2 regions of the Latilactobacillus sp. genome follow, and region 2 is predicted to be linked to the other one. Evidence: predicted binding sites of a transcription regulator. Region 2 holds the regulator's gene; the other holds the start of a gene.
What was found. Region 2 encodes LexA, which represses DNA repair genes until DNA is damaged. Its sites were predicted from a motif close to CNAACANNTGTTNG; they were not measured.
Positions count from the first base shown of each region.

Region 1: NDN60_RS05335 (replication-associated recombination protein A) is a predicted target of LexA. The motif match lies at 9,627-9,640, and genes of this name have one in related genera.

Region 1 is NZ_JAMQEX010000008.1:18,334-30,506, reverse strand. It holds gene NDN60_RS05375 (redox-sensing transcriptional repressor Rex) at 25-651, opposite strand; gene thiI (tRNA uracil 4-sulfurtransferase ThiI) at 779-1,996, opposite strand; gene NDN60_RS05365 (cysteine desulfurase family protein) at 2,021-3,169, opposite strand; gene ezrA (septation ring formation regulator EzrA) at 3,329-5,041, opposite strand; gene rpsD (30S ribosomal protein S4) at 5,414-6,019, shown strand; gene NDN60_RS05350 (DUF1054 domain-containing protein) at 6,115-6,720, opposite strand; gene NDN60_RS05345 (YueI family protein) at 6,791-7,234, shown strand; gene gshAB (bifunctional glutamate--cysteine ligase GshA/glutathione synthetase GshB) at 7,289-9,568, opposite strand; gene NDN60_RS05335 (replication-associated recombination protein A) at 9,701-10,981, shown strand; gene NDN60_RS05330 (hypothetical protein) at 11,296-11,571, shown strand; gene NDN60_RS05325 (universal stress protein) at 11,634-12,128, shown strand; gene NDN60_RS05320 (helix-turn-helix domain-containing protein) at 12,169-12,173, opposite strand, start outside.
Region 2 is NZ_JAMQEX010000015.1:16,741-28,913, forward strand. It holds gene lepA (translation elongation factor 4) at 1-13, shown strand, start outside; gene NDN60_RS07815 (hypothetical protein) at 53-247, opposite strand; gene NDN60_RS07820 (DinB family protein) at 394-903, shown strand; gene NDN60_RS07825 (WxL domain-containing protein) at 1,050-1,661, shown strand; gene NDN60_RS07830 (DUF916 and DUF3324 domain-containing protein) at 1,782-2,825, shown strand; gene NDN60_RS07835 (LPXTG cell wall anchor domain-containing protein) at 2,815-3,210, shown strand; gene NDN60_RS07840 (WxL domain-containing protein) at 3,200-5,035, shown strand; gene NDN60_RS07845 (heavy metal-binding domain-containing protein) at 5,086-5,412, opposite strand; gene NDN60_RS07850 (DUF1304 domain-containing protein) at 5,429-5,794, opposite strand; gene galE (UDP-glucose 4-epimerase GalE) at 5,880-6,872, opposite strand; gene recJ (single-stranded-DNA-specific exonuclease RecJ) at 7,017-9,329, shown strand; gene NDN60_RS07865 (adenine phosphoribosyltransferase) at 9,353-9,871, shown strand; gene lexA (transcriptional repressor LexA) at 10,005-10,619, opposite strand; gene NDN60_RS07875 (DUF896 domain-containing protein) at 10,754-10,996, shown strand; gene NDN60_RS07880 (YneF family protein) at 11,077-11,307, shown strand; gene NDN60_RS07885 (ABC transporter ATP-binding protein) at 11,449-12,173, shown strand, end outside.

The DNA.
Region 1 (12,173 bases), on a different contig from region 2:
CCAAAGGTCAATAGGCTAGGCCATTCATTCCTCAAATAATAATAAAGTTTGAAGTTCCGCCGTTAAATCTAAATAACGCACATTGATATGCCGTGGCACTTGCAGACGCGTCGGTGCAAAATTCAAAATTGATGTGATCCCAGCATCAATTAGTTGTTCAGCTGACCGTTGCGAGGCTTCACTAGGCACGGTCGAAATCGCCGTTGTGATCCCAGCAGCGGGAATAACGGTCGCCAGTTGATCAATGGCGTAGATTGGTACGCCATTTAAAGTCTGACCGACTAATGCGGGGTTCGTATCAAAAGCACATGTAATCTGTAAGTTGTCATTTCTTCTAAAGTTGTTTTCAATTAGGGCGCGGCCCAAGTTACCAACCCCGATAACGGCCATTTTAGTTAGAATATCGGCTTTTAAAACAGCTGAAAAAATTTGAATTAAGTGACTCACTTCATAACCGTAACCGCTCCGGCCTAAGTCACCAATATAAGAAAAGTCGCGGCGAATCGTCGCCGAAGGAATGGCAACCAATTTTGCCAATTGTTCCGATTTAATCCGCTCGATACCATCTGTTTCGAGTAGTTTAAAGTAACGATAATAAATTGGAATCCGTTTAGCAACTGCTTCTGGTAAATCATGCTTTGGCGTTCTCATTTTGCTAACCTCACTTTATTAATCCTGATAAATTTATCATAACATAAGCGCTTTCATTTTTGTGAATTTTTTCATATTCTTTTAAAAACAAAAAAAGCCCAACCATTTCTGGTTGGACCGTTTGATGCTATAAAAGTTCGGCAATGATCTCTTCGTCTTGATTTAAGAATTGATCACCTGCTTTGATTTCTGTTACCTTAACGCCAGCAAGTGAACGTTCGATTAAAGCGTCGACATCGATTCGTTGTTCGTAAAAACGTGTTTTATCCAAATTAGGACGCGTCTTTGGTGCTGGTGGTGCAAAAATTGTACAACAATCTTCAAATGGCATGATTGATAAATCATACGTATCGATATCTTTAGCGATTTCGATGATTTCATTCTTATCCATCGTTGCTACCGGGCGGACAATTGGCGTTGTTGTAACGTCATTGATTGCCATCATGCTTTCAAGCGTTTGTGAAGCCACTTGACCAACTGATTCGCCATTAAAAATCGCTAACCCTTGAAGTTTGGCACGAATTTGATCCGTTAAACGCAGCATCATCCGTCGTTGAATCGTCATCAAGTAGCCTTCTGGTACAGAATGTTTCACTTCTTCTTGAATTTCAGTGAATGGGACCTCGATAAACTTAATTCCGCCAACGTATGGTACCAATTTAGCCGTTAATTCTTTCGCCTTATTTAAAGCATTATCACTTGTGTATGGTGGGCTGAAGAAATGAACCATTTCAATATCCACGCCCCGTTTAAGTGTTAAGTAGCCAGCAACTGGTGAATCAATCCCACCAGATAACATTAACATCCCTTTACCGGCTGAACCAACTGGTAAACCACCGGCACCTTGGATCACTTGATTTGTTAAATAAATCGCATCTTGGCGAATTTCAACGCGCAATGTGATATCAGGTTTTTTCATTTGAACTTCTAACTCTGGTAATTCGTCTGATAAGTAACCGCCCAATTCACGGTTCATATCATTGGTATCCAAGAAGAAGTTATGATCAGAACGACGTGTATTGACCTTGAAAGTCATACCGGGTTTACCAATTTCTTTCATCATCGCCAAAGCTGTTTCTTTAACAGAATCTAAATCACGATTAACTTCAATACTTGGTGAAAAGTTTTGAATCCCGAAAACGTGGCGCAAACGTTCGATAACCCCTTCAGCATCGTCGCCATTTAAAATAATGTGCATCCGATCGCGTTTTGGATGAATTCTTAATTGCTTGTATTCGTGAAGTGCTTTTGTCACGTTACCGTTCAAACGACCGATAAAATCGTTACGGTTTTTACCCTTTGTTGAGAGCTCGCCGTAGCGAACCATAATTTCAGTGTATTGCATTAATATCTCCCTTAATGTTTAATTTTAAGAATTAATTTTCTTGAAACGGTGGTTAATTTGGTCAAAGGCTTTGATGAATTCATCTGCTTCAGCTAAAGTGTTATATTCGTCCAATGAAATCCGAATGGCACTTGTCGCAATCTTTTCGTTAACGTGCATCGCTTTTAACGTACTTGATTCCATGCCCTTCTTAGAAGAACAAGCACTCGTCGTTGAAATATAGATTTCGTGTTCTTCAAAAGCATGAACCGTCGTTTCACCCCGGACACCCTTGATTGCAAAACATAAGATATGCGGTGCAAAATCAGGTGTCAATTGTGAAAACATCACCGTTTTTTCAGCTTGGCTGACATGTTGGTAGATGCGTTCACGAATAGCTGCTTGTTTTTGAACCTTTTGTGCTTCATCAGTCAATAACAAACGAAGGGCCTTAGCCATAGCGGCAATTGCCGGAACGTTTTCGGTACCAGAACGCAAATCATGTTCTTGACCGCCACCTGTTAGTAGCGGTGCAAGATGACGATCCCGTTTTTTGTATAAAATTCCCGTGCCACGTGGGCCATGAAACTTATGCCCAGAGAGTGTTACAAAATCGACGCGATCGTTAAAGATTTCTTTTTGGATACCTTTACCGATCCCCTGAACCGCATCAACGTGGAAATGGATATTGGGATAATCTTTTAAGGTTTCTGCCGCTGCCATTAACGGTTGGCACGTCCCAATTTCATTATTAACGGCCATGATTGACACCAAAATGGTATCGGAACGAATCGCCGCTTTTAGATCAGCCGGATTAATCCGGCCAAACTTATCAACTGGTAAGTAGGTCACTTCAAAGCCTAATTTTTCAAGTTGCTGCATTGATTTAATGATGGCTGGATGTTCGACTGACGTTGTGATCAGATGCTTGCCAAAAGCACTCTTTTCAATCGCAGTCCCCTTTAATACCCAGTTGTCACCTTCAGTCCCGCCACTGGTGAAGTAGATTTCATCGGATTGAACGTTCAATAAATCGGCGATTTGCTGCCGTGATTGTTCTAGAAGATGAAATGCTTTTTCGCCGACAACGTGTAAACTTGAGGGATTACCGTAAAACTGTTCGCTGACTGCCTGGTAAGTTTGTAGCGCGCCGGGCGCTATCTTGGTAGTCGCACTATTATCAAAATAAATCATTATCGATCCTTCTTACTAAAAATTAGTATTTAAACTTTTTTAATTATAACAAATTCTTTTATAAAGACCAGTGTTCTATCTTACATTAAACACAAGAGTGGGCCAAAAGACAACACCTGATTAATATCAGCGCTATCTTTTAGCCCACTTTTTTAAAGATTATAATGCATCAGTTTGTTTTTGACTATAATAGTTCTTTTCAACCTGCGTATAAGCCCCTGGATCGATTCGTTCTAAAGCTGTTGCTAAAATATCAACTGACTTAGGATAATCAAACTCACGGTTAAAGACCGCTTGTGCTTCTTCACAAGCCGTTTGAATTTCAGGGAAATCAATTCGGTAGCGGTTAGCATATTGCAATAGCTGTTCTGTAATCAACGCGCTATCGATCAAATTATTTGTTTTGACTTTCAACTTATCTAGATCATCTTGAATAAGTACCATTTGTTTGGCAATCTCGTCTAAATTAATCTTAATCTGACTTAAATCATGATCTAAGCGTTTAATTTCATCCGTTACCACAAAGAAGAAATCAAGGTAACTATCCGCAAGACCTGGTAAGTGTAATTTTTCGACGGTTCGTTTTAAATTTCGCAATTCTAATTCGAATTGTTGTAAATTCTCGTTAGCAACTGCTTCACCTTGATGTAATCCAGAAACTTGTTCATGAATATCTCTTTGTTGCGTTTCAATCTCAGTAAGACGCTCATCAATGGCCATTAAGTCATCCGCAATAACAGAATAAACGGCTTCATGATTGGCAATCTTACCTTGATGGCCTTCAAGCATCGCTTTTTGCTCATTAATTTGCTTCGTTAATTTTTTAGCAGTAACCAACTCATCATGCGTTAAGGCATAACTTTGGTTCAAATGATCAAGTTCTAATAGTAGTTCGCGATTTTGAGTTTGCGCGTGTGACACAATTGTCTCAGTCTTACCAATATGTTCCTCAACTGTTTGGCGTGCATTTAATTCAACCTCTAAACTCGCATAGAGTTGATCAATATTTTGCGCAATTTCAACATTATTGGCTTCAACAGATTCAATATCAAGAGCTTCCATTAAATCTAAACTCTTATCAACGCGTTCTGTCACTTGTGTGAGCTGCACTTCCAATTGATTATCGCCAAAATTATAATGTTCACGCAACATGGCTTGATACGTTTCACTAATTTCGTCAATTTGTTCAGGGAACTCATTGGCTAACTCGCTATAACGCTTCGGAATACGTGCCATTTTATCTTCTAAATCATCAGTTTGTTCAATTAATTTTTGTAACATCATCTTGGCACCTAAGTAATCACCGGCACCCGTTAATTCATTAGCTTGGTTAAAATCTTCTTCTAGTTGGCCTAAAATGGCTTCTAGTCCTTCTAGTCCTGGGCCAAATGAAAAACTCTTAGTCAACAGACGTTTGCGCAGACCTTGATACTTAACCCGCAGCGTTTCGATTTGTTCGCGCGTATCAGCTTCGTTTGCTAATAGTTGATCCAGCGCATCTTTGACATCAACCAAATCTTGATCCGTTTCCTGTAGGTAGGCACGTAGTTGTTTTAAAATCCGCGCTACTAATAGGAATTGATACTTACCGTTGGCTTTTTCTGCATCAAATAAATAAGCTTCAATCGCTTCGAAATTATGATTGGTAATGTCATTATATTGTTTTTCCCAACGATCAAAGTTTTGTTGGCTTTCACCCGTTAAACGTAGTGAGCGCAACTTCGTCAACTTTTCGGGAATCGGCAACGCCATTAAAGCGCCCTTACGTTCTTCTAAACTCTTAATTTGTTTGGTGAAGTAACGCTGATAAAAAGCAACTCCTAAGTAGCCAATCAAAACGACGACTACGATTCCTATTAGAATGTAAAGCATTCAAAGACCCACCCTTTTGCGATTTAACTCAGATTTTTAAATAGTTAACCGATTTCTTTATTACAAACTAATCTTGATTATAGCATGAATAAGCCGTTGATACAGCAATATTTGCCGATAAATTGTATAAAAATTAAACCAAGCAACTATTAAAATAGCTTGCGTTGTCCAAATGAATAAGCTATACTAGCCATTGTGTAAAATAATGCAGCAGTAAACGGTAAAGCCGTCAACAGTTCATTTGCCCAGAGTTTTGGTTCAATTGTGTAACCTTGCGGCTGCAAAGGTGAAGATTGTTAATAAGTGAACTGAACGATTACTAAGTTTACATCGGATTATTTTACTCCAAAACAATTATTGGAGGATTTTTTTATGTCACGTTATACAGGTCCAAAGTGGAAACTTTCACGTCGTTTAGGAATTTCATTATCAGGTACAGGTAAAGAACTTGCCCGTCGCCCTTACGCTCCTGGTCAACATGGTAACGACCGTCGCGGTAAGATTTCAGAATATGGTATGCAATTAAGCGAAAAGCAAAAACTACGTTTAATGTATGGTTTAACAGAACGCCAATTCAGAAACTTATTTGCTCGCGCTGGTAAGATTCGCGAAGGTAAACATGGTGTTAACTTGATGATCTTACTAGAACAACGTTTAGACAACATTGTTTATCGTTTAGGTTTAGCAAGCACTCGTGCACAAGCACGTCAATTAGTTAACCATGGTCACGTTACCGTTGATGGCAAACGTGTTGATATTCCTTCATACGAAGTAAAACCTGGTCAAGAAATTTCAATCCGTGAAAAATCTAAGAACCTTGTTATCATCAAAGACGCTATCGAAGGCACTGTTGGTCGTCCTTCATTCGTTGAATTTGACGCTGACAACTTAAAAGGTTCACTTGTTCGTTTACCAGAACGTTCAGAATTAGAACCAGAAATCGACGAAGCCTTAATCGTTGAATTCTACAACAGATAAGCTGTTATCTGTTAAACAAAAAGAGTCAGACTTCGGTCTGGCTCTTTTTTTGTCATCAAAAAAGGCGTTGCTAAAATTTAGCAGCACCTTTTGGTTTATTTAGCATTTATTAATTCGTAAAGTGGCACCATCTTTAATAATGTGGTCTGGATATCGGCCATTAGTTCTTCAGGGTGGTCAAACAAAGGATTGTCCTTCAGATAGACCTTTCCGAGCAACCACTCCCCTTTTTTGGTCTTAGCAAACTTGTCTTGGATCAACTGTAAGTTATCCGGTGACATCGGGAATTTTTGTTTCGTCATGTGATCATAACTTAAATCATAATCAGTAAAATCACTTAAGAGTTTTTCTGATTGGCTCGCCAATAGTGGTGCATAATCCGTCTTGTCTGGCATCTCGGCCATTAGGGCAAACCAAACGAAAATTCGATCATCCCAAAAGCCAACTTCAAAGTGCGGCATCATCTTGTAACCACGTGAACTCTCGCTAAGCGCCATCCAAGTATTCATTGGTGGATTTTTGAAGCGGCGTAAATGTTTGGCAATATGCAGCGTAAATTCGCGGTTAGTAGCTACAGCTAGTTCATTTTGTAATTGGGCCCCAAATACTTCAAATTTGGGATCAAGTTCCGTATAAATTTTATTTAAACGCCCCTTTAGAGTCGGGTCATCAAAAATTTCAAAATCAGCACGTGTAAACATCTTTTTCCTCCAACATGTTATACTTAGGTTTAGTTCTAATATAGCACAAATTAGAAATGAGGTGACCATTTTGTCAGAGAACGATCAATTGCAACAACATCTAGATAGTGCGATCCATGGCGCGCCCCAAACCAATCCTGATGAACGCCGTCGGTATTTAGGCTCTCTGCGCGAACGCGTCTTACTCAGCATCACCAATGCTGAATTAAGCCAACCTGCAATTCAAGCGACATTTGAAAGCCATCTACCCGATTTCAAGGCTTACCATATTCTCTTGAATGGTAAAAATGACGCGGCCACTAATTATCTCGCGGCAATTACCAAACACCAAGTTGAATTTACTTTGGTCAATAACGAAACTGCGCAAACTGCACCAGAAGCAATCGGCTTACTAGTCGTTGCCAAAGACGCGATTAATTGCGAAACTGTCGCAATTAGCGCTAAATATCCATCAGCAGCACCGACTCCGGAAAAGCCTAAAAAAGAAGGGCTTTTCGGTCGTCTATTCGATTAACCACACAAAAAAGCCGTGGGCAATGCCAACGGCTTTTTTGGTATTCTTTTTAAATTAATCCATTTCAGGGAACAACATCGTTAACATTTTAGTTGTCACACGGCGCTGTTGCCCCATCATTGGGAAAAGATGCATCAACATCGCTGGATTGTAGTTAGCTTCTAAGACAACCGCCATTTCAGGATGTTCAGGATCATACGGTTGATATAAATTAGGAATAATGATATCAACACCGGTAACGTTCAGATTAAGAATTTCCGCAACCTTTTCGGCAATTGCAAAATAGCTCTTATCGATATCATCCGTCACATCAACGGAATCCCCACCATTTGAAATATTGGAATTTTGTAATAAGAAGACCTGCGACCCACGCATTGGCACATCATCGACTTGGTAACCTTGTTGTTTCAAAATCAATTGTTCACGCGCTCCTAAGCGAATATTTTGGAGCGGTGTGCGGTGATCCTCACCACGTAACTCATTTCGATTTTTCTTAGCGACTAATTGCGTAATTGTTGAACGGCCATCGCCAACAACATTGGCAGGCACGCGTTCCAAGACGGCTTGCACCTGATGATCCATGACTAAGAAACGGTATTCTGAACCGGCGATATACTCTTCAACTAACACCTGTTGGTCGTATTGTTGTGCGAGTTTAAAGGCTGTAACAAAATCAGTTTCTGATGGTCGCGTTAAAAAGGTCGTAATACCGGCCCCCATGTTACTAGTCTTGGGCTTAATCACCAACGCCCGTTGCCCAAAGGCCGCTTGGTAGTCGCGCTTAGCAACTTCTAAATCCGCATATTCAGCACCGGCTGGCACGCGAATACCTTGGTTGGCCAAGACAATCTTGGTAACAACTTTGTTATCCACCAACGGCCAACTAATTAAACGGTCGAGACTGGTCATATTGCCATTTTTCACCAACTCATGATGTTGTTGGTAGGTCAATTCGACAAATTGATCACTACGATCTAATACGGCAACGTGGAGCCCTTTTTGAAAGGCATCTAGCATTAACATTTGCGTTGATAATTCCATATCCGTATAGCCTTGTAATTGGAATGGTTTCTCGGTTAATTCGCGTTTAAATTGCCGTGCTTGCTGCATGGCAAAAGCGGTTAGAGAATCGTCTTGGACTTCTTGGGCTAGTCGATAACTCAATGTCTGTTTGAAATCATTAACTCGTTCATTCATAACTGTCCACGCATCAATAAATCGTTGATCCAATTGATAAGTCGTGATAAATTGACGGATATTAGTCATCAACATTTGCATATTAGCTTGTTGTGCCGATGCTTTCGTCGCATCTTCAAGCGCAATCGCCTCATTTAGTTGTTGCCCTTCTGCCATGCGAGCAGTTAAACTTTCAGCAGCCTTAGGTAACGATAATAAGTACATAAAGAACAGATGTAAGAAATCAAGTTGTTCTTGTGTCACACCACTTGCAGCGAATGGATTCAAATCAAAACCGCGGAATTCAAGATAATCAACACCGTCTTGGGCGAGATGGCCGTGACTACGTAACCGAACACTGCCGTAATATTCACGTTCTGAAATCAATTGTTTCTTACTAATTGCCTGTTCCAATGAATCGTGATACGCAGCAACCGATTCAAACGAGACTACCAAGTCATGATTGGCATAACCAAAGAGTTGACTTGAACGTAAACTGCGGACTGCATAATCTGGCAAGTTCGTCGTATCTGTTTGAAAAAGTGCTTCAGTAATCGGACTAGCACCAAATAAATAAGTTAATAAATACCGGTATTGGCTATAATTCTGTGCGATTTGTAAGTACAACATATCGCTAAAATCTTTCACCGTTGCAAATTGATCATGATAGACCTCATCGTATAAGCGCGCGATTAAGGCTGGGGCCAGGCTAAAATTAAAGTGAACGCCAGAAATCATCTGTAGCCGACGACCATACCGCTTGGCTAAGTAATCACGGTAAGCACGCGCATCTGGTGCGACGTCTGCAATTGGAATCGTCGTTTCATCGCTTGGTAATACAGGTGGCATACTGAGGGGCCAAATCAATTCATCGTCGGCTAGATTCATCTCAAGTACTTCTGATAAGGCACCTAGCTGTTGCATGATTTCGTCGGTATTATCGAAGGTATCGCTAACCAATTCCGTCTGCATTTCGGCAAAATCAGTTTTAATGTACGGATGAAAATCACGAGAACCCAAACTCGCTGGATGACTTAGCGGACTTAATTGTCCAACGGCTGTCACCCGGTGCCCTTCTTTTTCAATCCCGAAGGCCCCCCAATTTAAAAGTGGGGCTAAATGTAATTGTTGAATTTGTTCAAATAGTTGATTGGACATATCGAGGCCTCTTTTATTCAAAGTTGTATCCCCATTATACACATCCCCACCGTTTTTTAAAACGCTTGTTCGTCGTTAAATTTTTGACACGTGTTATACTAATGGTAAACATTATTTTAAAGGATGACAGCTATGCAACAACCACTCGCATATCGTATGCGCCCCACAAATATCGATGAAATTGTGGGTCAAACACACTTAGTGGGTCCGCAAAAAATCATTCGACGAATGGTTGATGCCAAATTACTCTCGTCAATGATTCTTTATGGCCCACCTGGCACCGGAAAAACCAGTATTGCCAGCGCCATTGCTGGTAGTACGCAATACGCCTTTCGGATGCTGAATGCCGCAACAGATAGTAAAAAGGATCTTCAAATCGTCGCTGAAGAAGCTAAAATGAGCGGTACTGTTATTTTATTACTCGATGAAATTCATCGGCTCGATAAAACAAAACAGGATTTCTTACTGCCCCATCTCGAAAGCGGTCGGATTGTTCTAATTGGTGCTACCACCGAAAATCCCTACATCACGATTAACCCCGCTATTCGGAGTCGGACCCAGATATTTGAAGTTCACCCACTTAATGAAGCCGATATTCACGTCGCCATCCAGCGGGCCCTAACCGACCCTCAAAAAGGCTTGGGTGATGAACCCGTTAACCTCGATGAAACGGCTGAAAAATACCTCGCACAAGTCACCAATGGTGATCTTCGAAGCGCCTTAAACGCGCTAGAATTAGCCGTCCGCTCGACACCTAAAAACCCAGAAACTGGTTTAATCGACATTGATATTGCTGTCATTGAGGAATGCGTTCAAAGAAAGGCCATTACCCATGATAAAGATGGCGATGCGCACTATGACGTCATCTCGGCTTTTCAAAAATCTGTTCGCGGTAGCGACGTTGACGCCGCTTTACATTATATGGGCCGCTTAATTGAAGCCGGTGATCTGCCTTCCATTAGTCGCCGTTTGATGACGATGGCTTATGAAGACGTTGGTTTAGCTAATCCGCAAGCCTGCGCTCGAACCGTTGAAGCAGTAACAGCCGCTAAGCAATTAGGTTTCCCCGAAGCACGGATTCCATTGGCAGTTGCCGTGATTGATCTCTGTCTCTCACCAAAATCAAACTCCGCTATCACAGCAATCGATAATGCGTTAGGCGACATTCGCGCCGGTAAGGCCGGTGAAGTGCCCGCGCATTTAAAAGACGCCCATTACGCCGGTGCTGCTAAGCTTGGTCATGGTGTAGACTACAAGTATCCACACAACTATCCCAATGATTGGGTCGCACAAGATTACCTCCCGACAAAACTTTTAGGGAGTCATTACTACGAAGCCAAAGCAACTGGTAAATACGAGCAAGTTTTGAAACAACAACTTGAACGGCTGAGACAAGCAAGCCGCCACAAGTGAACGGTTACAAAAAAGTTGCACCAATCCCATAAGCGTGCTACTATAATAGTAGGATTTCTAAGGTATGCGCGTCTTCCCACCTTATGTTGACCGATCAAGTAATTCGTTAATGGGATGGACGAGTTGTTAGCAAGTGTATACTTTTTCATGAAGGAACCAAGTCTAACAATAGTCTGACCCACCTGCATATTAAAGCGGGCTCAACTATCGGGAAGCTTCTACGGTACCACTAGATTTCCCAAAGTCCAATGACTTTGACAGGGCTAACATTTGCGTTGGCCCTTTTTTGTTGACAATTTTTAGGAGGTTTTCTTTTGATTTCTTTTGTCCTTATTTTATTTTTGGTAGTCATCGCCCTATTAGGCGGTGTACTTTGTTACTACCAAAATAAATCATTTTTACTTTTCAACCTCGCTGAGAATCGTCGCTTAGGTCGTCGCGTGCTAGTTGCCGGTTGGTTACTCTTATTAATTGCTGTGTTGGGCCTCGTTATTTTTATAACACTGCCCCTCACATGGAATCTAATCACCGTAATTGCCGCTAGTTTAGTCACTGGATTTGTTGCATTATCTTTTGCTGGTAGTCTTTAAGTTTTACTTTTGTTCTTGAATTAGCGTACAATAAGCTTGTAAATCTAAATGAGGTGATGACTATGTTACAACAATATAAACATATTTTGGTCGCAATTGATGGTTCTTATGAAGCTGAACTTGCTTTTAGAAAAGCAGTTGAAGTAGCCCTTAGAAACAACGGTCAATTACATTTGATTCACGTTATCGATACACGCGCTTTCCAAAACATTTCAAGTTTCGATTCAGCAATGGTCGAACAAGTAACTGAAACAGCTAAGAAAACAATGGACGAATATATCGTTACTGCCAATGATCTCGGCTTAACCGACGTCGATTATAGTATCGAATACGGGGCACCTAAGAGCCTTATCGCTCGCGAAGTCCCTGAGAAAAAAGACATCGATCTCATCATGATTGGTGCGACAGGTCTAAATGCGGTTGAACGATTATTAATCGGTTCAGTAACGGAATACGTTACTCGGACAGCTGTTTGCGACGTTTTAGTGGTTAGAACAGATCTCGACAATAAACATGCACTCAATAAGAAGAAAAGTAGTATTGGCCAAGATATTTAATGGCACTAAAAAAGCTGAGGATTTAAATCCTCAGCTTTTTTTATG
Region 2 (12,173 bases):
CAAAGGTAAATAAATAACAAAAGACCTCCGATAATGATCGGAGGTCTTTTTGTTATTGATACATATCGATTAGTTTTAGAAAGATAACGAGGATAATGATGCTGATCCAGAAAGTGACGCTGGCGCTTTTTCTGAGGGTCGCGTTATGTTTATAAAAGGCGATGAAACTCATTAGGGATGAGCCAAGAACGGCAACTGCTGAACAGAAGACGATAAATAATAGGATAATTTGTTGTGCTGATGACATGCGGATACTCCTTTGATGTGTTGACATTACAAAGTAGTATATCAAAAAAGTGGTGCTGCAAGAATAGGCGACGATGGTTGATGCCGGTATTGCTGGAGCAGGCATGCTATAATGACCACAACTTAGTGAATTTGGAGGAAACTATGATGGAAGCAATGCAATTATCGATTGAAACGGTGGCTCGCGCCCAAGAACGTCTGTTAGAAGCTTTAGAACAGATGACACTGGAGGAGGCTAATACGATGCCTAATCCGCTTATCAAATCAGTAACATGGCTCATTTGGCATACGGCACGGGAATTAGACTATCAGATTTCAGATTTAAAAGGGCAAACACCATTGTGGCTCAGTGCTAATTGGACAGGCCGTTTTGGGTTAGCGTTACCAGATGATACGCAAGATTGGCAGCATAGCCCCGAAGAGGCGGCCAAGGTAGTCGTCTCTGATCGCCAACTTCTAATCGATTACTTGTCAGAAGCTGTTAAGTTAACACAAACTTATCTCCAAGATGTTTCTCTGGAAAGTCTAGATGAAGTGATTGATGATAATTGGACGCCGGCAGTGACACGCGGTGCGCGGTTAGTTTCGGTTATTGATGATGCTGTGATGCATTCAGGTCAAGCGGTGTATACAAGAAGATTGGTGATTGCCAAATAAACTGCAAAATTATAGATGAGTTTTAAAAAAAGATAAATCAACAAAAAAGGGATACCATTTGGTATCCCTTTTTTGTCATTTAGAAGATAGATTACGTGCTACTATATTGAATGTAGTTAATTATTAATATTTGAAGGAATTATCTTATGAAGACTAAATTATTCTCAGTAGTAGCAGTAGCAGCATTGGTGGCACCAGCCGCAATGACAATCGGTTCAGCATCAGCTGATGTGGTAACACCACAAACATCAAAAGCAGACTTTACGGTTGTTGCTAAAGATCCAACTAACCCAACAGATCCTGAAAACGGTACTTTGGTTTTAAAATCAGTACCAAGTTTTAACTTCGGTACAATTGAAGCTAGTGATATTTATGCTGGGTTTAATGGTAAAAAAGCACAAGCAGACGGTACTTTAGAAGTATCTGATACACGTTTAGGTGCATCAGACTGGACATTAACAGCTGATATGGGTCAATTTGCCGATAAAGATAACCAATTAAATGGTTCAACGTTGAACTTAGCTTCTACTGGTTCATTAGGTGAAGATTTAGCAACTGCTATTAAAGATGATGCAAGTGCTGTTGAAGTTGTTAAAGGTAATGGTGCCCATGGTGTTGATACATTCAACATGGCAGCTGCCGATAGTAAATTGACAATGGCAGCTAACCCAGCTGCTGATTTAGCAAAAGATGAAGCTTTCTCAACAACAATTAACTGGAACTTATCATCAACAGCCCCAGTTGCACCAGAAGCTTAATCTAGAAATAATGAGTCATTGGCGCTAGTGATCGTCATCGTCAATCAAGTGAATGATGTGTTGGATAAGGGGCAGGCAAAGTGATTTGTCCACCCCTTATTTTTATAGGAGGCTACGAAGTTGTTTAAAAAGAAAGTATTAATCACAATGTTAAGTTTAATGTGTTTATTAGTGGGGATTGGTAGTTTTGCGCAAGCGGTGCATGCTGAAGGTGCTGAATTTACCGTAACACCTGAATATGGGTTAGGACAAACGGATGCTAGTTTGGGTTATTTCGCAATTAAAGCCGAAAAGGGGCAAACATATCCAATTACCGTCAACGTGCAAAATTTAAATACGAAGAAAACAAATGATTTCAATGCACAGCTTGTAGCCGCCTCAACGTCAAATAGCGGCAGTATTGACTATACACCGACGCATCAAAAAATGGTCAAAACAAAAGCGCCATTGTTACCTGATTTGGTCTCAAAAGAGGCCCGCAAACAAAGTTTAACATTAGCGCCAGGTGCTTCAAAAAAAGTCACTTTTAACGTTAAAATACCCCAAAATGGTTTTAAAGGAACGATTCTTGGTAGTGTTTATGTGAAACGAACGTCGAATAACGAACCACAAAAGAAGGGGTTCGGCATTAAAAATAGTTTTGCGATGACTGTTCCAATCGTTGTGACACAGGATTTTGATCAGAAAATCACACCTCGATTAACCTTAACGAAGACTAAGATGGATTCATCCAGTGGGGTGCCGCAAGTTGTTGGTCAAATCGCTAATCATGAACCGACAATGTTTGGTCAAATTAAGATGCATGCTTGGATTACCAAAAAGAATCAAACTAAAAAAATATATCGGAAGAACGCGGAAAAATTATCAATGGCACCGCGCTCAACATTTAACTATGCAATTGAGACGAATAATAAAATTTTGCCCAAAGGTCACTATACCTATCATGTCAAAATGGTATCGGGTAAGAAAACCTTTAATTTAAAACAACATTTTACGGTTGATGGTGCGACACGGGAACAAGTTAACAAAACGCTAATTGATCCAGAAAAACCAGGGATAAATTGGTGGTTATGGGGTTCTCTAGGGATTTTATTATTATTAGTGATAGCATTAGTCGCCTATTTAATTGGTCGAAAAAGGGGTGTAGGGGAACATGACGAGTAGTTTATCAGGACGTAAAGAAGGCTTAATGATGGGATTGTTGTTACTGATACTCTTATTGGTAACGGTAGCGCAACCAGTACGAGCTAATCGGATTGATAGTGGACAAAGTACCGCTAGTTTTGCGGTGCATATCGATCAAAAAAGACCAACGCCACCCGGGAATCATGGTCAGGATGGTGGTGTTGCACAGCCAACAATACCGGAAAATGGTCAAGAAATTCATTACACAGCGAGTGGTTCCCAAAATGCCACTGGTCGTTTACCACAAACGGGTGCTATAAAAAGTACACTATTAAGTTTAATCGGTAGTGCGATAATTCTATTGGTACTTGGCTGGCATCGCCAACAATCTAATACGAAGGAGGCGGACTACGATGCAAATTAAGCGCCTAATTTACGTGAGTTTGGCGGCAATGATGCTCAGCGGTAGTTTGATTAATGTGCCGGGTCAGGCTTGGGCGGCTGAATCAGAGTCAGCAACCAGTGTGAGTGAAACCGAAAAAGAAACATCAACAGAATCAATCGATGTCAATACAAAAAAGCCAGCTACGAGTGAGCAAGCACCAACTAGTCGCAGTGCTGAACCAGTTGGTACACCTAGTAATGCAGATAAACCTTCAAAAGATGGATGGAGCTTTTTATTAACAATTTTTAGAAGAGGGTTTAGCCGTCAGCCGCAAGAAGAAGATTATTTTGCGTTGCAAGATATTGATAAGGCTAAATTCTCAGGGATGAGTATCCTAACGAACTTAGGTAATGGGTTAGGAAAAGACATTACTGTTCGGCGTTGGCACTGGGATGCTAGTCAGAACAACTGGGTTGAAGATAAAAAGCAACCTAAGGCAAAGACCGGTTTGTCTTTGATCATGGGCTCTTTGGGCTTTTTAGATATTAATGACTATGCTTTAAATAAGTCGGGCAACTTAGGTGTCGGGACATACTATTATCAATTTAGTTTTTCAGATGGTATCTGGCCCCTTAATAAGACTTTCTATTCTGATTTAGCGAAAGTGGGGATTACGCCAGAACCGAAACCGGCTAAATCGATTAATGTCGATACGGATAATGCTGACGGTACACCTAAAGTCATCTATTCGGATGTTGATTATGGTGCTAGAGCGATTATTGATCCAGTCGATTCGACCGATGATATTACTTGGCAAGCAGCCAGCGCTAAAGATCTCTTGAAATTTACACCAAGTAATGGTCGAAAAACATCTTTAATGGCCGGTAATGGTGAAGTGGGTAGCGACAAACAATATGTACCAGATTCTTATTACGTCAATCAAGTCAATCGTGATCCTAATGTACCGGGAATTCCCGCTAACTTTAAGATTGCAGCTGGTAATGTAGCGGCTAATAAGGATGTTTATGTTGGTGGTCTGCCAGCCTATAATCGGGCAATGGATGCCGGTGGTAGTTGGTCTGTGGGCGGCTTGAGTGATTTAGTTAAAGCAACCGGCGCAACGAGTGCTTGGCATTATGCATGGCGTTTTATGGATAGTACTGGTAAAACGATTGAGTTGCCAGCAAATAGTGGCGTGACAAATAGTAGCGGTGATATTAATAATCTGGCTAATTTAAATACGGCACAACCGTTAACGTTTGCTAAAGATAGCCAGTTTATGAAACAGGCCGCAGCTGCGACTGCTAGCGGTAAGCGGTATCAAGCGCAGCTAACACTAACGACGAGTGTTGATTCTGAAGAAGAATCAAGTAAGAAAGCAGAAAAGGTCGTCGTTGTCTCTAATAAGGCCGAACTACAAGTTGAGCCCTCATTAGGTAAGTTAACATTGGATCAAGTGCCTAACTTTAGATTTGGCAATGTTTTAGCGAAAGATGTTTATAAGGGAACAAACACTCAGAATCAGCCATATGAAGTTAGTGACACGTTAAAAATTACCGATACTAGAGTTAATCCGGGTTGGAAACTAACGGCAAAGATGACTAAAATGGCATCTAAAGCTGGTCATCGATTGAATACAACGACGGTTAATATGAGTGGCCTACCAGGAGGAGCTAATTTAGGATTGGTTGATAATAATAGTGAAACAACGATTGCATCGACCAAGTTATCAAACGCTTGGCAAGTAACGGGTAACTTATTGATGGCTGCCAATCCAGATCTTCAAATTGAATCTGGTGAAAATTTCTCTAGTGATATCACTTGGACATTAAATAATACGCAGCCTGAAGTACCAGCAGCATAACTAAAAAAAGTCTCGTAATTGGTTGTTAAATCAATTACGAGGCTTTTTAATTAGTCGATATATTTAACGGCTGTCCCGTAGGCAGCGACTGATTGCATGTCCGTTCCAATTGAACCAGAGTCAAAGCGCATCATCACAACAGCATCAGCACCCATCTCAATAGCATTTTGGCGTAAACGGTCGATTGCGACATCGCGCGATTCGGTCATCATTTCGGTATAGGCTCTAATTTCGCCACCAACCACGTTTTTAAGTGAGGCACCGATATTTTTGAAAACATTCTTAGATTGAGTTGTGAGGCCGAAAACTTCACCGAGCACTTCGTATTGTTTGCCCGGAATTGTTTCGGTAGTGGTAATTAAAATTTGATTAGTCATTATGAAAACTCCTTTTTTAAAAGATTAAAATTATTAACAATGTAATCAGCGCTGGTAAGCCTTGCAAGAAGAAAATCTTTTTCGTTGCGGTAAAAGTGCCATAAAGGGCAACGATGAAGATGTATAACATTAACAATGCTAAGACGGTTTTTAATGCGGCACCGGTCAATAAGCAATTAACGGCGATGATTAAGACACCAAGCATCCCATTATAAATCCCCTGATTAGCAAGGGCGACTTTGGTGTTGGGCAACCGAACGAAATCCAGGGGCATATCGAAGGCCTTGGCTTTTGTTTGATCGTTGGCGAACATTTCGAGTCCCATAATGCCGAGATGTTCGATGGCGATTAAACTCGTTAAAATTGTGATGAATAAAGACATGATGAACCTCCTTAAGTTCCATTTTTATTATAACAAATAAAGCAGTTCAAATCCGTCATTAGGGTTTGAACTGCTTTAATTTAGTTTAGCGATCAGCGTAACCGTTAGGATGGTTTAAATGCCAATTCCATGCGGTTTCAATAATTGCTTCCATATTATCATATTTGGGTGCCCAGCCGAGTGTTTCGCGAGCTTTGTCACTAGCAGCAATCAAGGTACTTGGATCGCCGGCACGACGAGGGGCCATTTCAAGTGGAATCGCTTTGCCAGTTACTTTACGAGCAGCTTCGACAATTTCCATGTTTGAAAAACCAGTTGATGAACCCAAGTTAAAGGCGTTGCTGTCATGACCATCAGCAAGATATTCAAAGGCCAAGATGTGGGCGTCTGCTAAATCTAAAACGTGTACGTAATCGCGGACGTTCGTCCCATCTGGTGTATCGTAATCATCACCGAAGATTGATAATTGATCACGTTTGCCAGCCGCAACTTGTAAGACGATTGGTAAGAGATGGGTTTCAGGATGGTGATCTTCACCGATTGAACCGTCTGGTTTAGCGCCAACTACGTTGAAGTAACGTAATGCGACAAACTTGATGCCATAAGCTTTGTCAGCCCATTTCATCATGGTTTCCATCATTAATTTACTTTCGCCGTAAGGGTTGGTTGGTAATTGTGGATCTGATTCCTTGATGGGAATTGATTTAGGTTCGCCATAAGTAGCGGCAGTTGAAGAAAAGACGATGCGTTTAACATCAAATTCGTTCATCACTTCTAATAAGGCAGTCATCCCATAAGTGTTGTTATCGAAATATTTAAGTGGTGCTTGCATTGATTCAGGCACGATTGAAAAGGCGGCAAAATGAATGACACCAGTCACGTCTTCTTGTTGGAAAACGGTCCGCATGGAGTCTTTATCGCGGATATCACCTTGATAAAAACGGGCTTTTTGATTGATGGCGCCTTGATGACCCGTTACCAAACTATCGACAACAGCGACGTCATAGCCGCGTTGGATTAATTGATCAACGGTGTGGGAACCGATGTAGCCGGCGCCCCCTAAAACTAGAATTGACATGGAATTTCCCCCTAAGTTGAGAATACAGGTGTACTCTTAATAGTATAGCATCTATCGGATTAAACAAAAGGCGAAGTTGGGCGAAAAGTGCTAAATTTTGCTATAATGGTTTAGTTAATGACTGGGAAGTAGTGAGGGATTAATTTGGAAGCACAATATGAATGGCAATTAAAACCAGTACCAACTGAAGATGAATTACAAACAATTACAAAAGACAATCCGCTACCTAAGGCTGCGGCCCAACTTTTGTGGCAACGTGGCTTGCGGGATGCAGAGCATATTAATAATTTTATGAATCCCAATGTCGGTCAACTTCACGATCCATACGCTTTGCATGATATGCAAAAGGCGATTGATCGGATTCAAGAAGCGATTGTGAATGGCGAAAAAATTACGATTTATGGCGATTATGACGCGGACGGGATTACTAGTACGACTTTAATGAAGGAAACCTTAGATGACTTAGGTGCCGATGTTGAAGTCTATGTGCCTAACCGTTTTAAGGATGGCTATGGGCCTAATTTAGAAGCTTACAAGCGCTTGATTGAAAATGGCACCCAATTAATTGTGACCGTTGATAACGGGGTGAGCGGCCTAGAACCAATCGCTTACGCGCAAGAACACGGTGTTGACGTGGTTGTGACCGATCACCATGAATTACCAGCAGAATTACCCAACGCAGTAGCGATTGTGCATCCTAGACATCCAGAGGGGCAATATCCTTTTGGCGAACTCTGTGGGGTCGGTGTGGCGTTTAAAGTGGCGACTGCTTTATTAGAAGAGATTCCTTACGATAAATTAGATTTAGCTGCAATCGGGACGGTTTGTGATATCGTCCCCTTAGTCGATGAAAATCGGACGTTGGTTAGCTTAGGCTTACAACAATTACAAAATACCGATCGACCAGGTTTGGTCGCATTGTGTCAATCAGCTGGCTTAGAACAAGCGACACTAGATGCTACTAACATTGGGTTTGGGATTGGTCCCCGTTTAAACGCAATTGGTCGTTTACGTGATGCGACCCTTGGTGTGCAATTGTTGACGACGCTTGATGACGAAGAAGCAGTCGAACAGGCCCAATTTATTGAACAACAAAATAAAAAACGCCAAGGTCTGGTAAAGGAAATTACGGAAATGGCAATGACAATTGCTGAAACACCGGAAAACCAAGCGAGTGCCACCTTAGTTATTGCCCACGAAGGTTGGCATGAAGGGGTTCTAGGGATTGTGGCTAGTCATGTTGTTGAACAGACCGGTAAACCAACCTTAGTCTTGACGATTGACCCGGAAACTGGTTTAGCTAAAGGCTCTGGCCGTAGTGTGACAGCTTTCCATTTATTTAAAGCGTTAGATGCCCACCGTGAATTATTGGTTCATTTTGGTGGCCATCACATGGCAGTTGGCTTGACTGCTAAGGTTGATCAATTAGCGCTGATTCAAACTGCAATGAACGAGTATGCGCAAGTTAATCAGTTAGATTTAACAGGACGCCAACCATTACCAGTTGATTTGGCGCTGACGTTAGCTGATATTACGCCTGATTTATATCAAGCATTGCAACAACTGGCACCTTTTGGCAGTGATAACCCAGAACCGTTAATTGAACTTAGTGCACCCCAGTTAGCCGATGTCAAACAAATCGGTGCTGATCAGAAGCATTTGAAGATGATGGCGGTTGATCAACAACAACAATTAGCGGTTTTAGCTTTCAATAAAGGGGCTTTGATGCCCGATTTAACAGCCGCTGAAGATGTGAAATTAGTCGGGAGTTTGAGTGAGAATACTTGGCGTGGCCAGACGACGTTGCAATTAATGGTAAAAGACCTTGCTACAAGTGGGCAAGTCGTACTTGATCAACGTAGCAATCGTCTGACGAAGCAATTATTCCAATCAACAGGCGACTACGTCTTTTTCAATGATAAAATGCGCGAGCAACTGCAGTCTTATTTACCGGCAGGGAGTCAGGCGCTGTTAGCTACCGATGAACAAGTTGCTACTAGCCAAGAGCTAATTGTAGTTGATGAACCAGCTGATTTAACTGCTTTTGAACAATTTTATCAACAACAACAGGCCGCTAAATTAAGCTTGATTTTTTATGCCAAACACTCTGCTTACTTAGAAGGAATGCCGACAAAACAACAGTTTGCGACCTTCTTAGTCTACTTACGCAAGCACCCAAACATTGAAAAAGCGCGGTTAGCAGAATTAGCAACGTATTTAAAATTACAATTACCGTTAATGATTTTTATGTTGCAGGTGTTTTTTGACCTCGGATTTGTTAGAATAGAACGTGGTCTGATTACGGCCGAGTTACAACCTGAAAAGCATGCACTGGAAAGTGCACCAAGTTATCAAAAACGATTAGCTAAAATTGAAATGGAAAAACAGCTTGTTTATTCAACCTTTACCGAGGTGAAAGACTGGCTAGCAACTCTCCCAGCAGTAGCAAATCGCTAAAAGAGTTAAGGAGCGAATTATATATGTCAATCAACTTTAAAGATTATGTCGCAAGTGTTCCGGATTTTCCGGAAGCTGGCGTTACTTTTCGTGATATCTCACCTTTGATGTCCGATGGTGAAGCATACGCAGCAGCAACGGATAAAATTGTTGAATACGCCAAGAATAAAGGTGTTGAAATGGTCGTTGGCCCTGAAGCCCGGGGCTTTATCGTTGGCTGCCCGGTTGCTTACAAATTAGGTGTCGGGTTTGCACCTGCTCGTAAGAAGGGCAAGTTGCCACGCGAAACAGTTTCAGCTAGCTATGGTTTAGAATATGGTAAATCAACATTATATATGCATAAAGACGCGGTTAAACCAGGCCAAAAAGTCTTAGTAACAGATGACTTATTAGCAACCGGTGGCACAATTGCCGCAACAATCAAAATGGTTGAAGAACTAGGTGGCATCGTTGTTGGGACAGCCTTCTTCATCGAATTGAAGGACTTAAACGGCCGCGAAAAGATTAAGGACTATGATATTTTTAAATTAATGGAATACTAATAAAGAAGTGCGCCATCAACAGGTTGCTTTTGAACATTTGACTGATATAGCAAAGTGCAGAAAGTAGTTGATGAAAGCACGTTAAAGAGAAACAGACAAAAAAAGAAGTTCGCCTAAGCGAACTTCTTTTTTATTACATGCGATCTCGGTAAAGGCCAACGACCTTCCCTAGAATGCTGACTTCATTTAAAATGATTGGTTCAAACGTATCGTTTTCTGGTTGGAGACGATAGTGATCTGCTTCTTTGAAGAACCGTTTGCAGGTTGCTTCATCTTCGGCAGTCATCGCAATGACAATATCGCCATTATCGGCGGTTGATTGCTTGCGAATGATAACTTCGTCGCCATCTAAGATACCGGCATTAATCATACTTTCACCACGAATTGTTAGCATGAACAAATCTTGTTCGGTTTGCAAACTAGGTGGAAGCGGGAAGTAATCAGTTGCTTCTTCAACTGCTAAGATAGGCACACCGGCAGTAACCACCCCTAATACTGGTATTTTCTGGGGTGTCGCCCCAATTGCCGTTAGGCCAGCGGGCGTTAACTCGATCGCCCGTGGCTTAGTGGGATCCTTTTGTAATAAGCCCTTCTTCTCAAGTCGGGCTAAATGGCCATGGACAGTAGAAGTGGACGATAAATTAACGGCTTCGCAAATCTCGCGGACCGTTGGTGGGTAACCTTTGTCTTGAACACGTTCGTGAATAAAACGTAAGACCTCTAATTGTTTGGATTCAGTTTTAGTCATAAGCGCACCTCATTCGTTCTATTAAGCATATAGTAGCATATTTATAGGTGAATTTCAAACAAGTGTTCGTATTTTTTGACATTTTGAGCATTTTAGTCCAAAATAGGATAAAAGTTTAAAGTTGGAGGCCGATGATGGCAATGGATCAAAAACGACTCGATCGTATCAACGAATTAGCACATAAAGCAAAAGCAGAAGGGTTAACACCCGAAGAAACAATGGAACGTCAAGAACTACGGGACGCTTATTTGAAGGATTTCCGTTCTAGTTTCCGTTCACAAGTTGAGATGCTACAAGTTTATGATAAAGAAGGTAAGGAAGTCACACCTGAAAAAGTGAAGGACATCCAACGTGAAAAGGGTTTACGTGACGATTAATCTAGGAATTCCGCTTTCTTTTTAGTGCAATAATGTGTAGAATATTTAAGTGAACTGAATGAGGAAGGGGTGCATAAGATATGAATATTGGAATAGGCGTATTAATTTTTGTCATTGGGGCATTATTAGGTGCAGTTGCTGGCTTTTTCGGCGCACGTGCTTACATGAAGAAATATTTCGAAGAAAATCCACCAGTTAATGAAGATATGTTGAAAGCTATGATGATGCAAATGGGGCAAAAACCATCTGAAAAGAAATTAAACCAGATGATGAGCTCAATGAAAGCACAACAAAAACGTAGCAAAAAATAAACATGACTTAATTAAAGAGGCGTTTCGTACAAAAACTTATTTTTGTATGGAACCCTCTTTTTATTGGAAGAGAAATAATTGTCCCACTGAACTAAGATTGCTATAATGAGGATTATCTAATTTTGAAGACGGAGATATTTTATGGGTATATTTAAGAAATTAGGCTGGTATTTTAAACAAGAATATCGCCGCTATATATTAGGGGTTGTTTTTTTAGTCCTAGTTGCAATTGTGCAAATCGTGCCACCAAAAGTGATTGGGACGTTAATTGATTTAATGGCTGCCCGAAAGTTGAAGGCATCGGTCTTATTAATGTGGATTGGGGTCTTATTAGCAGCCACGATTTTACAATATCTCTTTCGCTATGGTTGGCGGACTCGTATCTGGGGTGGCGCAGCCAAGTTAGAACGGACATTGCGGAGTCGTTTGTTCTGGCATTTTATGAAGATGGACACAACTTTCTTCCAGAAGCACCGCACTGGCGATTTGATGGCCCATGCTACCAATGATTTAACCGCGATTCAACAAGTGGCAGGCGCCGGTATTTTAACGTTTGCGGATTCGATTATTACAGGTGGGACAACGATCGTCGCGATGATTATTTTTGTCGATTGGCGGCTCACATTAATGGCCTTGATTCCGATGCCATTATTAGCAGTGGCTTCAGGACGCTTAGGGGCGCATTTGCATACCGCTTTTAGAGAATCACAAGCAGCCTTTTCGAAATTAAATGATAAGACGCAAGAGAGTGTTTCTGGGATCAAAGTTTTAAAAACGTTTGGTCAAGAAGAAGCGGATATCGATGATTTCGACCAAATTGTGACGAAGACAATTGCGATTAACAAGCGCGTCAACTTTATCGATGG